DNA from 2 places in the Micromonospora inositola genome. Region 2 is predicted to be linked to the other one. Evidence: riboswitches for the same ligand, from Rfam matches in the RefSeq annotation. Region 2 holds a riboswitch; the other holds the start of a gene.
The links. A riboswitch is a leader RNA that binds a small molecule or an ion and turns the genes downstream of it on or off. The one in region 2 is predicted to bind ZMP and ZTP.
Positions count from the first base shown of each region.

Region 1 (7,814 bases), 590 kb from region 2:
CGCTTCTGGTAGAAGGCGTCGCCCCGGTTGGTCTGCCGGGTGGCGATCTTCGCCCCCTCGAACACGCCCCGCGGCCAGCGCTCCAGCATGGTCGGACGGTCCCGCAGCGCGCGCAGGATGCCGTCGCCGACCGCGAGGAAGTAACTGACCACGTCCAGCTTGGTCAGTCCGCGCTCCGGGAAGTACGGCTTGTCGGGGCTGGAGACGCGAACCAGCCGCTCCCCCACCCGGATCTCCTCGGCCGCCGTGGTCGCCACGCCTCACACCGTACGACGCCGGTCCACCCGCCGCGGGACTTGTCAGGCGACCAGCAGGATGCCGACGGCGATCAGCGGCACCGCGACGAACAGGAAGATGCCGACCCCCGTGAGCACCCGTCCGCCACCGGCCCCCTCCCGTTCGGGTGCGAGCCCGAACACGGAACGCGCGGGCATCGTCTCGATCCGGCTCAGCGTCAGGTCACCGGTCATCCCGAGCAGCGCGCCGACGACCAGGAAACCCACCCCGAGCCGGTGGGTGAACTCGCCCCCGCTCACCGCCACCCAGACGCCGACGCCAGCGGCGATCAGCACCACCGCGATGGCGAAGAGCACGAGCGCTTCCCGCAGACCCTTGAGGACCGTCAACGGTGGCTCCGTCCCGTCGTGTCGGAGGGGACATCATCCTCCATCGACGGGTCGGCCGCTGCCCCGCGGGGCAGCGGTCAGTCGGGCCAGTGGCTGTCCGGGAGGGTCGTCGGTGTCGCGGCTGCCGGGACCGGGCGCGACGAGGTTGTCCGTCCGGTCCCGGCGGCGCCGGTGCTCAGCGCCCTTCCTGCTGCATGCGCGCCATGAGCATCTGCTTGCCCTGATCACCCGCCTTGCGGTTGTTCTCCTGGATTTTGCGGAACCAGCTGGCGAGTTCCGTGTCGCCCCGCTGGTCCGCGTCCGCGATGTACGTGTCCATCCGGTAGATGTTCTCCAGCGACATCTGCAGCATGTGGATCAGGTCGTAGTTCTTGTCCCTCACCGGGCTCATCTGTTCCTTGGTCATGGTCGCCACGGCATGCCTCCCCATGTCTCGACTTCCGGTGGAACCAGCGCTTACCCGGCTTCGACTCGTTCACGCCCCGCTGGATCGGGGGCCGGCCGCCGACCGCACGGTTACCCGGCACGGGCCCCGGGTACCGGAGGGCGCATGGCGGAACTGGCGGCGCTCTGGATCGTGCGGCACGGCGAGAGCACGGCGAACGTCGCGGCGACCGAGGCGGAGACGTCCGGGGCCGAGCTGATCGACCTGACCCACCGGGACGCGGACGTGCCGCTGTCGACGACCGGGGAGGAGCAGGCCCGGGCCACCGGCCGCTGGCTGGCCGGGCTGCCCGAGGCGCGCCGTCCCGACGTGGCGGTGGTGTCGCCGTACCTGCGGGCGGTGCGGACGGCCGAGCTTGCCCTCGCCGACACCGGGATCCCGGTCAGCCGGGACGAGCGGCTGCGCGACCGGGAGCTGGGCATCCTCGACGGGCTGACAGGGCGCGGCGTGCGCCAGCGGTTCCCGGCGGAGGCGGACCGCCGGGCCCGGCTCGGCAAGTTCTACTACCGGCCGCCCGGCGGCGAGTCGTGGACGGACGTGGCGCTGCGACTGCGGACCCTCCTCGGCGACCTGCGCCGCGACCACGAGGACCGGCGGGTGCTGCTCTTCGGCCACGACGCGCTGGTCTTCCTGCTGCGCTATCTGGTGGAGGGGCTGACGGAGGCGGAGCTGATGTCGCTCACCCGGGAGCACGTCATCGCCAACTGTTCGGTGACCGGCTGGTCGGCGGACGCCGACGGCCGGTTGTCCCCGGACGTGTTCAACGACGTCGCCCACCTGCACCAGCAGGGCGCGCGGCCGACCAGGGAGGACGAGGTCCATGCCGAACCGGTCTGACACCCCGGTCATCACCCCCGCGCTGCTGCGGGACTGGGCGCTGCCGGTGCCGACCGGCGGCAAGGAGCACCGCGGCACGGTGCTCGTGGTCGGCGGCTCCCGGTTCACCCCGGGCGCGGTGCTGCTGGCCGGGGTGGCCGCGTTGCGCGCCGGCGCCGGCGTGCTCCAGCTGGCCGCCGCCGAGTCCACCGCCACGGCGCTGAGCATCCAGGTGCCGGAGGCGCTGGTGGTGGGGTTGCCGGAGACCCGCGACGGCGCGGTCGAGGGCGGACCGGGCGACCTCCTGGCCGACCTGGTGGCCGACGCCGACGTGGTGGCCGTCGGCCCCGGGCTCAAGGACATCGACGCCACCCGGGGACTGCTGGACCTGGTGCTCGGGGCGGCCGGACCGGAGACGCCACTGGTGCTCGACGCGTACGCCCTCGGCGCGCTCAGCCACGCCCCCGACCTGCTGGTCGGTTCGGGCCGGCCGGTGGTGCTCACCCCGAACCTCACCGAGGCCCGGCACCTGCTCGACCGGGACCTCGGCGACGATCTGGACGCCGAGGCGGCCGAGCTGGCCCGCCGCTACGACGCGGTGGTCTCCCTGTACGGACACATCGCCACCCCGGACGGGCGGGGCTGGCGGGAGGAGAGCGGCGACGCCGGACTGGGCACGTCGGGCAGCGGCGACGTCCGTGCGGGTCTGCTCGCCGGCCTGCTCTCCCGCGGCGCCGAGCCGGCACAGGCCGCCTGCTGGGCCGCGTTCGCGCACGCCGTCAGCGGCCAGCGGCTGGTCCCCCGCTACGGGCGGATCGGCTTCCTCGCTCGGGAGCTACTGGACGAGATCCCCCACACGTTGGCCACCGTCTGACGGTTGTTGTTCGTCCGTTCGGGTGTGTGTAACAACACATCGACTTCCTACGCTGAACCCTCGGAAGCGGGCAGCCTGCCCGTTTCCCGCCGGTCCGCTCCCCGCCAGGGAGTGCGACCCGGCCGGAACGGCCCCCTGGGAGTCTGTGTGAAGAACCTCCGTCGCAAGACACTGGCCGCCGCGTCCGCCGTGACGCTCGGCGTCGGTCTCGCCGTCACCGGCGGGCTGGCACCGGCGGCGGCCGCGGGAACGGACACCACGTTCCTGGTCCTCGCCCCGCAGGGCGCCCACACCGCGAAGGCCGCCGCCCGGGTGGCGGCCGCCAAGGGCACCGTGGTGGCCAACTACGACCAGATCGGCGTGCTCGTCGTCCGGTCGACCAACCCGAACTTCGCCACCCAGGTGGCGGGCGCGGGAGTCGACTCGGTCGCGTCCACCGCCGGCCTGGGCACCGCCCTCGACGAGGGCGAGACCGTCGAGGTCTCCGCGGCCGACGTCGCCAACGCCACCGGCGACCCGACCAAGGAGCCCATGTACGGGCAGCAGTGGGACATGAACATGATCCACGTCCCGCAGGCCCACGCGGTCAACGCCGGCAGCTCGAACGTCGTCGTCGGCGTGCTGGACAGCGGCATCTCCAGCACCCACCCGGACCTGGCGACGCAGATCGCCAAGGACAAGTCCACGTCCTGCCTCGGCGGTGTCACCGACACCACCGAAGCGGCGTGGAACCCGACCACCAGCGACCACGGCACCCACGTGGCCGGCACCATCGCCGCCGCCGTCAACGGCGTCGGCGTGACCGGCATCGCGCCGGGCGTCAAGGTCGCGGCCGTCAAGGTGGTCAACGACGCCGGCTTCATCTACCCGGAGGCTGCGGTCTGCGGGTTCATGTGGGCCGCCACCCACGGCATGCAGCTGACCAACAACAGCTACTTCATCGACCCGTGGGAGTTCAACTGCCGCAACGACGCACGCCAGCGTCCGGTGTGGCAGGCGGTGCAGCGGGCCATCCGCTACTCGCAGAGCGAGGGCGTGCTGAACATCGCGTCCGCCGGCAACTCCAACTACGACCTGGCGCACAAGTTCGTGGACCCGAACAGTCCGAACAACCTTCCGGATGACCAGGATCCGGAGGTGCGGACCATCACCGGCGCCTGCGTCGACCTGCCCGCCGAGGCGCCGGGCGTGGTGACCGTCTCGGCGGTCGGCCCGACTGGGGCGAAGAGCTACTACTCCTCGTACGGCCAGGGCGTCATCGATGTCACCGCACCCGGTGGTGACAGGTGGTTCCGCACCCGCGGCGCCAGCCCGACCAACACCGACCAGATCCTGTCGACCACCTTCAACACCGTGACGAAGACCAACGGTTGGGGTTACAAGCAGGGCACCTCGATGTCCGGCCCGCACGCCGCCGGCGTCGCGGCGCTGGCGCTGTCGGCGCACCCGGACATGACCCCGGGCCAACTGGCGGCGTTCCTGGAGCGTACGTCGGTGGCGCAGTCCTGCCCGGACGGCGTCTACAACCCGGCGCCGCTGCACCCGACGGCGGGCCCGACGGCCTACAACGCGACCTGCTCCGGCGGGGAGCGCAACTCGTTCTACGGCGCCGGCATGGTCGACGCCTACAACGTGGTGCGGTAGCAGCACGGCGCGACCAGTGGTGGGGCCCGGCGGAACGTCGCCGGGCCCCACCCGTTTCCGCAGCTCATGTCGGGGGTAGGGGATCATCCGTCAGCCCAACCCCCTAGGAGGTACCGGTGTCCACCGACGCCATCGTGCTGCTCAAAGAGGACCACAAGGAAATGCGCCGGCTCTTCCGGGAGTTCCAGAAGGCCGAGGACGGCCCGGCCAGCCGCCGGCAGGAGCTGGTGAACCAGATCCTGGAAGCCCTGACGGTGCACACCTACCTGGAGAACGAGGTGATGTACCCCGAGGTCCGCAAGCTCCTGCCGGACCTCGAGGACGACATCCTCGAGTCGTACGAGGAGCACCACGTGGCGGACCTCCTCTGCGCGGAGCTGGCCGCCATGGACGCCTCCGACGAGCGCTTCGTCGCCAAGACCACCGTGCTGATCGAGAACGTCGAGCACCACGTCGAGGAGGAGGAGCAGGAGTGGTTCCCCAAGGTGCGGGAGGCGCTCGGCCGCAACCAGCTCCAGGAGATCGGCCAGCGGATGATCGACGTGCGGGTGAACGCCCCGCGTACCCCGGACGACCCGAAGGCCCGCAAGAGCCAGCTCGACGCCGCCACCGCCTGACCCCCGCGACTCCCCCCGGGGCCCGGCCGCCGGCCGGGCCCCGGCGTGTGTCACCAGGCGGTCGGGGTGCCCTCCGGCGCGGGCAGGACCCGACGCGGGATGCCCGCCGGCACCTCCGCTGCCGCCACTCGCGCGGGTAGCCGTCGTCGCCACCCGGTCCGCGGACCAGGCCGCCCGGCTCGGGTACGGGTCGGGATGCGGCAGGAACTCGTCGGTGCAGACCACCCCGGTCCGGTACGCCTCGGCCAGCACGGCGGAGGTCCACCCGGCCACGCCACCCCCGGGGGTGGACCCGGTAGGATCGGCGCGGGCCGTTACTGGCGCGTGGGGATGGAGAACCATCGGGGAGCGGTCCCGTCACGAGGACGCACGCCGAGCGCCTGGGCCTTCCGCACGTCACCAGGAGGTCGCATGTCGCTGAACGCCGAATCCACCGCCTTCCGCAGCGCGCTCGAGGTGATCCGGGCCGTCGAGCCGCGGGTGGCCGACGCCATCGGGGCGGAGCTGGCCGACCAGCGCGAGTCCCTCAAGCTCATCGCGAGCGAGAACTACGCCTCTCCGGCCACCCTGCTGGCCATGGGCAACTGGTTCAGCGACAAGTACGCCGAGGGCACCATCGGCCGCCGCTTCTACGCCGGCTGCCAGAACGTCGACACCGTCGAGGCGCTCGCCGCCGAGCACGCCAAGGAGCTGTTCGGCGCCGCCCACGCGTACGTGCAGCCGCACTCCGGCATCGACGCCAACCTGGTCGCGTTCTGGGCGATCCTGGCCGACCGCGTCGAGTCCCCCGCCCTCAAAAAGGCCCAGGTACGCCAGGTCAACGACCTCACCGAGGCGGACTGGTTCGCGCTGCGCCGCGAGCTGGGCAACCAGCGGATGCTGGGCATGTCGCTGGATGCCGGCGGTCACCTCACCCACGGCTTCCGGCCGAACATCTCCGGCAAGATGTTCGACCAGCGCAGCTACGGCACCGACCCGGCCACCGGCCTGATCGACTACGACAAGGTCGCCGAGGCGGCCCGCGAGTTCAAGCCGCTGATCCTGGTGGCCGGCTACTCGGCGTACCCGCGGAAGGTCAATTTCCGGATCATGCGGGAGATCGCCGACTCCGTGGGCGCCACCTTCATGGTCGACATGGCGCACTTCGCCGGTCTGGTCGCGGGCAAGGTCTTCACCGGCGACTTCGACCCGGTGCCGCACGCGCACATCGTCACCACCACCACCCACAAGTCGCTGCGCGGCCCGCGCGGTGGCATGGTGCTGTGCGGGCCGGAGCTGGCCGACCAGGTCGACCGGGGCTGCCCGATGGTGCTCGGCGGCCCGCTGCCGCACGTGATGGCCGCCAAGGCGGTCGCCCTGGCCGAGGCCCGCCGCCCCGACTTCGCCGACTACGCCCAGCGGATCGTCGACAACGCCCAGGCGCTCGCCGACGGGCTGCTGCGCCGCGGCGCGAAGCTGGTCACCGGTGGCACCGAGAACCACCTGGTGCTCATCGACGTCACCGGCTACGGCCTCACCGGCCGGCAGGCCGAGCAGGCGCTGCTCGACTCGGGCATCGTCACCAACCGCAACGCGGTCCCGCAGGACCCGAACGGCGCCTGGTACACCTCGGGCATCCGGATCGGCACCCCGGCGCTGACCACCCGGGGCCTCGGCACGGCGGAGATGGACCAGACCGCCGAGCTGATCCACACCGTGCTCAACCAGACCACGTCCGGCGAGTCCAAGGCGAAGTACGTCCTCGACCCGGCCCTCGCCGACACGGTCAGCAAGCAGGCCAGCGACCTGCTCGCCGGCTTTCCCCTCTACCCCGCCGTCGACCTCGGCTGACCGCCCCTGAAAGCGTCGATCATGGAGGTTGTGGTGCCCGGTACGGGCCGATTTCCGGCCTCCGTCCCCCACCACCACTCCATGATCGACCGAGCCGGTCAGACCAGCACCCGCGGGTTGGCGCAGAACCGGAGCCGCTCCCCGCGCAGGTACCGGCCCACCTCTCCGGCGACGATACCGGCGGCGTTCGCGGCGGTCTCCTTGCTGGCCCCGGCCAGGTGCGGGGTCATCACAATGTTCGGCGTGCTGAGCAGCCGGGAATCGGCCGGGATCGGTTCCTGCGGGAACACGTCGAAGGCCGCGCCGAACAGGTGCCCGGTGTCGAGGGCGTCGCACACGGCGTCGTAGTCGAGCAACGCGCCCCGGGCGCAATTGACGATGACCGAACCGGCCGGCATCGCCGCCAGTTGCGCGGCACCGATCATCCCCGCGGTCTCGGGCGTGACGCGGGCATGAAGAGACACGATGCGCGACCTCGACAGCAGGTCGTCAAGAGAGGTCAACTCGGCGATCCCGTTGAGTTGGTCTTCGGTGACGTACGGATCGTGCACCAGAACCCGCGCGCCGAACGCGTGGAGCATGCGGGCCACCCGGCGGCCGATGGCGCCGAACCCGACCAGTCCCACGGTGCTGCCGCCCAGCTCCGGTCCGACGCTCTCGTACCGGTAGTAGTCGCCACGCCAGACGCCGTTGACAAGGTCCTGGTGCGTGGGTGCGATCCGGCGGATGGCAGCGAGGATCATGGCGACGGTGTGCTCCGCCGTGGCGGCGGCGTTGCGGCCTGGCGCGGAGCAGACGGCGACACCCCGCTCCGTCGCCGCCTCGAGGTTCACGTTGACCGGCCCGCCGCGGCTGACGCAGACCAGCTCGAGGCCCGGTGCGGCCTCGAGCACCTTGCGGGTGATCGGCGCCATCTGCGTGACGCAGACGCGGACGCCTCGCAGCGCCTCGATCAACTCGTC
Region 1 is NZ_LT607754.1:4,504,974-4,512,787, reverse strand. Features, by position in the region: gene GA0070613_RS21515 (DNA polymerase domain-containing protein) at 1-257, opposite strand, end outside; gene GA0070613_RS21510 (hypothetical protein) at 300-626, opposite strand; gene GA0070613_RS21505 (hypothetical protein) at 802-1,032, opposite strand; gene GA0070613_RS21500 (histidine phosphatase family protein) at 1,177-1,908, shown strand; gene GA0070613_RS21495 (NAD(P)H-hydrate dehydratase) at 1,892-2,761, shown strand; gene GA0070613_RS21490 (S8 family peptidase) at 2,909-4,405, shown strand; gene GA0070613_RS21485 (hemerythrin domain-containing protein) at 4,522-5,022, shown strand; partial or broken gene GA0070613_RS33615 (metallophosphoesterase) at 5,155-5,277, opposite strand; ZMP/ZTP riboswitch at 5,326-5,415, shown strand; gene GA0070613_RS21480 (glycine hydroxymethyltransferase) at 5,434-6,852, shown strand; gene GA0070613_RS21475 (2-hydroxyacid dehydrogenase) at 6,951-7,814, opposite strand, start outside.
Region 1: linked by a shared signal. The riboswitch ahead of GA0070613_RS21480 (glycine hydroxymethyltransferase) and the one ahead of GA0070613_RS24320 (bifunctional 5,10-methylenetetrahydrofolate dehydrogenase/5,10-methenyltetrahydrofolate cyclohydrolase) in region 2 are both predicted to bind ZMP and ZTP.

Region 2 (7,814 bases):
GACGTTGGAGCTGTCCGAGGAGCTGCAGGACGACGACGAGGGCTGCCTGTCCATCCCCGGGCTGTACTTCCCGACGCCGCGGGCGATGCACGCCACCGCGCACGGCTTCGACCAGCACGGCCAGCCGCTGAGCATCTCCGGCAGCGGTTTCCTGGCCCGCGCGCTGCAGCACGAGACCGACCACCTGCGAGGCCGACTCTACGTCGACACCCTGCGCGGGGAGGCTCGCCGCCGGGCGCTGCGCGAGATTCGCGCCGGCCGCTTCGACTCACCCAGCCGGCACCGCTGACCGCATGCCGCCGTCGCTCGGCCGGTCGTAGGCTCGCCCGGCCCGGCGGTCGCGTCGACCCGCCCCGGCTTGTTGACCCGATGTGGCGTGGCATGCGGGACAGTCAGACCCGACCGAGGGCGGTCAGCGCATACTCGCCGTAGCCGGCGACCCGGGTGAAACCCAGCCGCTCGTACAGCCGCACCGCCGTGGCGTTGTCCGCCTTCACGTTCAACGTGACGTGGTCGACGCTCGCGCGCAGCCGTCCCCACAACGCCGCCACCGCCGCGCCCGCCAACCCCCGCCCCCGTACCCGCGGGTGGGTGGTGACGTTGCCCAGCGCCGCCACCCGCCAGGTGGGGGACCAGACGTGCACGCCGGCCACCGCGACAAGGTCACCGCCCTGCCGGATCCCCACGTACTGGCCGGTGTCCAGCATCCGCGGATCGAACCAGTTGCCCGGATAGGCCGCGGCGTAGAGCTCGTGCAGCTGCGGCAGGTCCGCCGCCGACAGCGGCTCACCGGCCGGCTGGACCGCCGCAAGGCGCGCCGGATCGGTCAATGCCATCTTGAGGTGCGCCGTGGCCGCGTCGACCCGGAACCGGGGCGCCAGCACCAGGTCCAGGCCGGGGGACAGGTGCGCGTACAGGCGGGCCGGCAGCAGCGGCGCCAGCTCGGTCAGCAGCGCCGCCAGCTGCGCGGTCCGTTCCGGTGGCGCGAACGCCAGCAGCGTCGGCGGGTTGACGCCGTGGTAGAGCAGCGCCACCTGGTCCTCGCGCCGGAACCAGGAGGTGTACGGCCAGAAGAAGTCGTCGAGGTCGCCGAGCTCGTAGGCGTGCAGCACCGGGTCGCGGCCCAGCAGCTCGGCCAGGACGGCCCGGTCGTGTTCGGCGCGCACCGGCATCCGCCGATGATCACACAGTGCGAGTCAGCAGCCGGCGCCGAGTCCCGGCTCGGCGGGGAGATTCTGCTCGGCCCAGCGCGCAAGGGCGTCCAGGGCCGGCGCCAGCGCCGCGCCCCGCTCGGTGAGCTGGTAGCTGACCCCCAGCGGCGGCCCCTCGCGTACGGTCCGGGAGACCAGCCCCACCCGGGCCAGCTCGCCGAGGCGGTCCGACAGCACGGATTCGCTGATGCCCGGCAGGGCGCGGCTCAGCTCGGCGAAGCCGGCGGGGCCGCCCGCCAGGGTGCCCAGCAGCATCCCGTTCCACCGCTTGCCGAGGAACGCGAAGACGCGGGCGAGACGCGCGTCGCACGCCCGCGGGGTGCCACCGACCTCCGGCCTGACCGTCATGCCTCAAGGATACGGGTCACACCGACGGAGACAGGTACTACTAAAAAGCTAGCTGCTACCGTTGGAGCAGTTGAGGCAACCGTCAGAGCGAGGAACCCGATGACCGACCTGATCACCCTGCACCCCGAGGCGCAGGCGCAGCTGTTCACCGACGCCCGCACCGCCAACACCTTCATCGACGAGCCCGTCACCGACGAGCGGCTGCGGGCCATCTTCGAACTCGCCAAGTACCCACCCACCGCCGCCAACACGCAGCCGCTGCGGGTGCTGTTCATCCGCGACGGCGAACCCCGCGAACGGCTGCTCACCCACATGAGCGAGGGCAACCGGGCCAAGACCGCCTCCGCGCCGGTCGTCGCCGTGCTTGCCGCCGACACCGACTTCCACGAGTTCGTCCCGCGGGTCTTCCCGATCCGCCCGCAGATGCGCGACGACCTCGCCGGCGACGTGCAGGGCCGCGAGCGGATGGCCCGGTTCAACGCCACCCTGCAGATCGGGTACTGGCTGCTCGCCGTCCGGGCCGCCGGGCTGGCCGCCGGGCCGATGGGCGGCTTCGACGCCGAGGGCCTCGACAAGGAGTTCTTCGCCGACAACGGCTGGAAGTCCCTGCTCGTGGTCAACATCGGCAAGCCCGGCCCGGACGCCTGGTTCCCCCGCCTGCCCCGGCTCGACTACGACGAGGTGGTCCGGCACGCCTGACCCACCGCCCGGCCCGGTCAGCGCGACCGCCGGCCGAGCCGGCAGCCCGCTCAGCCGGCCCGCCACTGGTCGTAGCCCAGCTTGCCGACCAGCGCCAGGACCACCACCAGCAGCACCACCCGCACGAAGCCGGAGCCGCGCCGCAGCGCCATCCGCGCGCCCAGCGCGGCTCCGGCGACGTTGCACACCGCCATCCCCGCGCCCAGCAGCCACCACACGTGCCCGGTGTACGCGAACACCACCAGCGCGCCCAGGTTCGTCCCGGCGTTGACCACCTTCGCCATCGCCGAGCCGTGCACGAAGTCCGCACCCACCAGCGCGGTGAACGCCAACACCAGGAACGTCCCCGTACCCGGGCCGATCAACCCGTCGTACAGGGCGATGCCCAGCCCGGCCACCGCCACCGCCGCGACCACCCGGGCGGGTGTGCGCCGCTCCGGCTGCGCCACCACCCCCAACCGGGGCCGCGCCAGCACGAACAGGGCCACCGACACCAGCACCACCAGCACCACCGGCCGGTACGCCCCCGCCGGCACGGCCCCCGCGAGGGCCGCGCCGAGCCCGGCCGTCACCACCGCCAACCCCGCCGACGGCCCCGCCACCGCCCAGTCCAGTTTCGTCCGCCGCGCATACGTCACCGCCGCGGTCGACGTGCCGAAGATCGCCGCCAGCTTGTTCGTGCCCAACGCGGTCGCCACCGGCACCCCGGGCGCGGCCACCAGCAGCGCCGGCAGCAGCAACAGCCCACCTCCGCCGACCACCGCGTCCACCCAGCCCGCCATGGCGGCCGCGGTCAGCAGGGTGGTCAGCGACAAGGGGTCCACGGGCGGCCATTCTGCCCACCCCGTGCGGCCCGGCGAGACCACCTGTGGCCAGCCTCACCGCCCCGGTCGGGAGCCTCAGCGGCCCCGCCGCCGCCGCAACCACAGACCGGCCGACGCCACCACCACGAACACCAGCACCGAACAGACCAACGCCTTGAGCACCTGGCAACCCTGCCACGGGGACGTAGGGTGTGCACGTGCGCCTGGCCACCTTCAACCTGCTGCACGGGCGATCCCTCACCGACGGGCTCGTCGACCCCGACCGCCTCACCGCCGCCGTCACCGCCCTCGACGCCGACGTCCTGGCCCTGCAGGAGGTCGACCGCGACCAGTCCCGCAGCGGCAACCTCGACCTCACCGCGGTCGCCGCCCGCGCCCTGGGCGCCCCCGAGCACCGCTTCGCCGCCGCCGTCGTCGGCACCCCCGGCGAACAGTTCCGCCCCCTGACCCACGACGACGACGGCCACGGCGAACCCTGCTACGGCATCGGCCTGGTCAGCCGCCACCCCGTCCGCTCCTGGCAGGTCACCCGGCTGCGGCCCGCCCCCGTACGCTCACCGGTCTACGTCCCCGGCCCCGGCGGCGGGCTCATCCTGCTGCGCGACGAACCCCGCGTCGTCCTCGCCGCCGTCCTGGACACCCCGCACGGCCCGCTCACCGTCGCCGCCACCCACCTGTCCTTCGTCCCCGGCTGGAACGCGCTGCAACTGCGCCGCGTGGTCCGCGCCCTGCGCGCCCTGCCCGCCCCGCGGATCCTGCTGGGCGATCTCAACCTCCCCGCCGGACCCGCCGCGCTGCTGTCCCGGTGGCGGCCCCTCGGCCGCCGCCCCACCTACCCGGCCGGGCAGCCTCGCGTCCAGCTCGACCACATCCTCGCCGACCGGCAGGGCCTGGACCGGCTCCCGCCCGTCACCGCCGTCGACACCCCGCTGTCGGCCATCTCCGACCATCGGCCCCTCATCGTCGACCTCGGCTGAGCAGCTCCTCCGCAGCCACGCCACCTACCGTCACCGCGACGGAAGGCGGCACCCCTGCGGCCGGGCCCACGCCCGTGGTGGCGATGGTGAAAAGAGGGGAGGGGCCAGGTAGGTGGCTCACCGGCGCCTCAGCCCAGCCCGGCCGCCCGCCGCGCCGCCCGAACCGCGTTGCGGAACAACATCGCCACCGTCGTCGGCCCCACCCCACCGACCCGCGGGGTGATCGCCCCCGCCACCTCGGCACACGACTCGTCCACGTCCGGCAGCAACCGCCGACCCTCGTAGCGCACCCCGCCACCGACCACCACCGCACCCGGACGCACATGCTCCGGCCGCACGATCCCCGGCACCCCGGCCGCCGCCACGAGGATCTCCGCCCGCCGTGTGTACCGCGGCCAGTCCGCCACCCCGGTGTGCACCACCGTCACCGCCGCGTTCGCCGTCGGCCGCTTCTGCGCCAACAACATCGCCAACGGCCGACCCAACGTGGCCCCCCGACCCAGGATCACCACCTCCCGGCCGGCCACCGGCACTCCGTGGAACGCCAGCAACGCCTCGATCCCCGCCGGTGTGCACGGCAGTGGCCCCGGCAACCCCAACGCCAGCCGGCCCATGTTCACCGGATGCATGCCGTCCACGTCCTTGTCCGGATCCAGCACCTGCAAGGCCCGGTCGTAGTCCAGGTGTGCCGGGATCGGATGCTGCACCAGCACCCCGTGCACCGTCTTGTCCGCGTTGAAGTCCTCCAGCACCCGGTGCAGCTCCGCCTGCGACGCCGACGCCGGCAGGTGCACGTGCGGGGAGGCGAACCCCAGCTCCGCCGCCTGCCGCTGCTTGATCCGGATGTACCCGGCGCTGGCGTCGTCATCGCCCACCAGGACCGTCGCCAACGCCGGCGTCACCCCCGCCGCGCGCAGGGCCGCAACATCCTCGGCGACCTCCGCCAGCACCCGCTCCGCCACCGGCCCACCCGGCAACAGCCGAGCCGTCGTACCCGTAGAAGACATGCCACACCTCGCCCGCGGAGGCCCAGGCGGTCGACCCCCGCGACGAGCTCCCCGATGGTTACTGCCATCCCCGGTGCCGCCAGTCGCGTCAGCGGTCAGCCTGCCACATCCCACCCGCCGATCGCACCCGCCACCGCCCACCAGCCGGGCAGCGACGCCACCACCTCGTCCGCTCGCCGCCGCCGCTGCGCCGCCGACGCGACCCCCAGATCCGCGACCGCCGCCTCGAACGCCGGCCGCAACGCCACCTCCCGCCCCGGCGCGTCCGCCGCCAGGATGCTGTGACACCGGGCGTACGTCGCGACGATCCAGAACATCGCCTCCCGGTGCCGGCCCGCCGCGATCAACTCCGCGCTGCCGTCCACCACCACCGGCCGCGCCGCCGGGCTGATGTCCGCGCTGAAGACGAACGGGGTACGGGCCACCCGCGCCGCCTCGTCGTACGTGGCCGCCAACCCGGCCAGGTGCCCTCGCACCCGGTCCGGACCCACCCCGCCACCGTCCAGCGACGCCAACAGCTCCGGATACCGGTCGGCCAACCCGTGCGCCGCCAGCACCTCCCGGGCCAGCACGTACCGCCGGCGCACCGTCGGATTCCGCAGCGCCGCCACCGCCGGCAGCACCGCCGCCACCGACGTCGGGAACAACCACGCCGTCACCTGTTCGTGCAGCGGCGCCGCCGCGTCCACCACCCGCAGCCCGTCCTCGATCCGGCGGCGCACCCCCGCGCACCGCCGCCGCACCCACACCGGATCGGGGAACCCCGCCGCCACCCGGTCGCGGATCGTCGCCAGCCGGCCCGTCGGATCGGCGATCACCGTGTCCGTACGGAAGCACGGCGCGAACACCCACGACCCGAGCACGTCCTCCGGCGACCCGAGATCGGCCCAGGTGAGCGCGGTCACCTCCAAGAGCACGCCCCGGTGGCGGAGCTTGCCCAGCTTCGCGGCCGGCTCGTCGCGCACCACCACGACGTCCACGTCCGACGACGCCGGCAGCACCGCGTCATCCGGCAACCCCACCGTCGATCCGCTGAAGAAAGCGCCCCGCACGCCCGGCTCCCGCCGCGCGTGCTCCCGCACCCACTCCGCCGCCACCGCCCGCGCTTCACCCGTATGCATTCCGGAGATGGTGCCACCGGGTGCGGCCGTTCGCTGTGTCCCGCTGATCTGCTCGTCCCGGGCGACCTTCGTGACATCTGTTGGCCCTGACCGTGAGCAGAACTGCTCCGGCACAGCGTCGTGGCCGCGGATGCGCCCCCAATTTCCCGATCAACGCTCACTCGAGGCGGGGCGGGCGCGGTATTCCTCGTCGGTGACGAGCTCGCCCCATTCGGACTCGGGGCCCTGGCCCTCGCCGGGGCCCTCCCACATGGCGAGGTGGGTCATGAAACGGTCGGGGGTGGCCCCGTGCCAGTGCCACTCGCCCGGGGTGTGTGGACGGTGTCACCGGGCCGCATGACGACGACCTGGCCGCCGCGGGACTGCACCAGCCCGATCCCCTCGGTGACGTGCAGCGTCTGCCCGACTGCGTGGCAGTGCCAGGCGGTGCGGGCGCCGGGGGCGAAGCGCACGACGTTGACGCGCATCCGGGAGGGCTCCTGGCCGGCGGCGACGACATCGAACCAGACGTCGCCGGTGAACACCTCCATCACAGCGTGTGATCAGTATCGCCGCTCGGTGTATGGCCCGGGCCATGACCATCAAACCGGCGGCGACGCGGGCCAGGGAGAGCCTGTCGTTCCAGGTACCGGCAGAACCCCCCACGAGCCCCCAACGTTCGCCGGTCCTCTCCGGTCCGGGCGTGGGGTTCCCAGCGACACCACCGCCTGGTGACCGCACAGCGGGTTTGTCGCGCCCAGGACGGGCTAAACGGCCCCCACCGTAGGACAGCGGAGGGAGCGTGGGGCGCCGGTGGCTGTAGACCCGGGTTGTGAGCTGTGCGCCGGGGATCTGCCGAGCGGCTGGGCGCTGACATACCCCGATGGCGACCCAGCCGGTGAAGCGACGCGGGAGACCATGCTGACCCTGGGCAACGGGCGCATGGCGACCCGAGGGGCGCCCCCGGAGGCGACATCCGACGGCGTCCACTACCCGGGCACCTATCTGGCCGGCTTCCACAATCGGCTCTCCGGCCGAACCAGCTCGGATGGCGAGGACAGCATCGTCAACCTACCGAACTGGCTGCCATTGACGTTCCGCCCGGCCGGCGGCGACTGGTTCACGCCGCAACAGGGGCGGCGTGTGCACGAGCACCGGGTGCTGGATCTGCGCAGCGGGGTCTATCTGCGGGAACTGCTGGTGGTCGACCGCCAGCAGCGACGGACCAGACTCCGGCAGCGGCGCCTCGTGTCGATGGCGAACCCTCATCTGGCGGTGTTGGAGACGACCATCGTCCCAGAGAACTGGTCGGGCCGGTTGGAAATCAGGTCGGCCGTCGACGCCGGGATCGTCAACTCCAACGCGGCGCTGGAAGCCGGAACCTGCGGTCGGCATCTCACCGACGTTGCCAGCGGTGCGGATGATCCGGAGACGGTGTGGTTGACCGCGGCGACGACCGGCTCCCGGCAGCGGCTCGCCGTCGTCACCCGCACCAGGGTCGGCGTTCCCGACGCCCCTGGGCCCCACGCCTCGCGGGTCACGGCCCCCGGGCCCGACGCCATGGGTCACGTGATCGGCGTCGATGTGGTGCCGGGGAGACGGGTGTCGGTGGAGAAGACGGTAGCGGTCTTCTCCAGCCACGATCGCG
Region 2 is NZ_LT607754.1:5,093,710-5,101,523, forward strand. Features, by position in the region: gene def (peptide deformylase) at 1-289, shown strand, start outside; gene GA0070613_RS24295 (GNAT family N-acetyltransferase) at 393-1,172, opposite strand; gene GA0070613_RS24300 (winged helix-turn-helix transcriptional regulator) at 1,197-1,559, opposite strand; gene GA0070613_RS24305 (malonic semialdehyde reductase) at 1,659-2,258, shown strand; gene GA0070613_RS24310 (sulfite exporter TauE/SafE family protein) at 2,309-3,082, opposite strand; gene GA0070613_RS24315 (endonuclease/exonuclease/phosphatase family protein) at 3,280-4,059, shown strand; gene GA0070613_RS24320 (bifunctional 5,10-methylenetetrahydrofolate dehydrogenase/5,10-methenyltetrahydrofolate cyclohydrolase) at 4,188-5,066, opposite strand; ZMP/ZTP riboswitch at 5,080-5,163, opposite strand; gene GA0070613_RS24325 (hypothetical protein) at 5,162-6,187, opposite strand; gene GA0070613_RS24330 (cupin domain-containing protein) at 6,451-6,717, opposite strand; gene GA0070613_RS24335 (glycoside hydrolase family 65 protein) at 6,980-7,814, shown strand, end outside.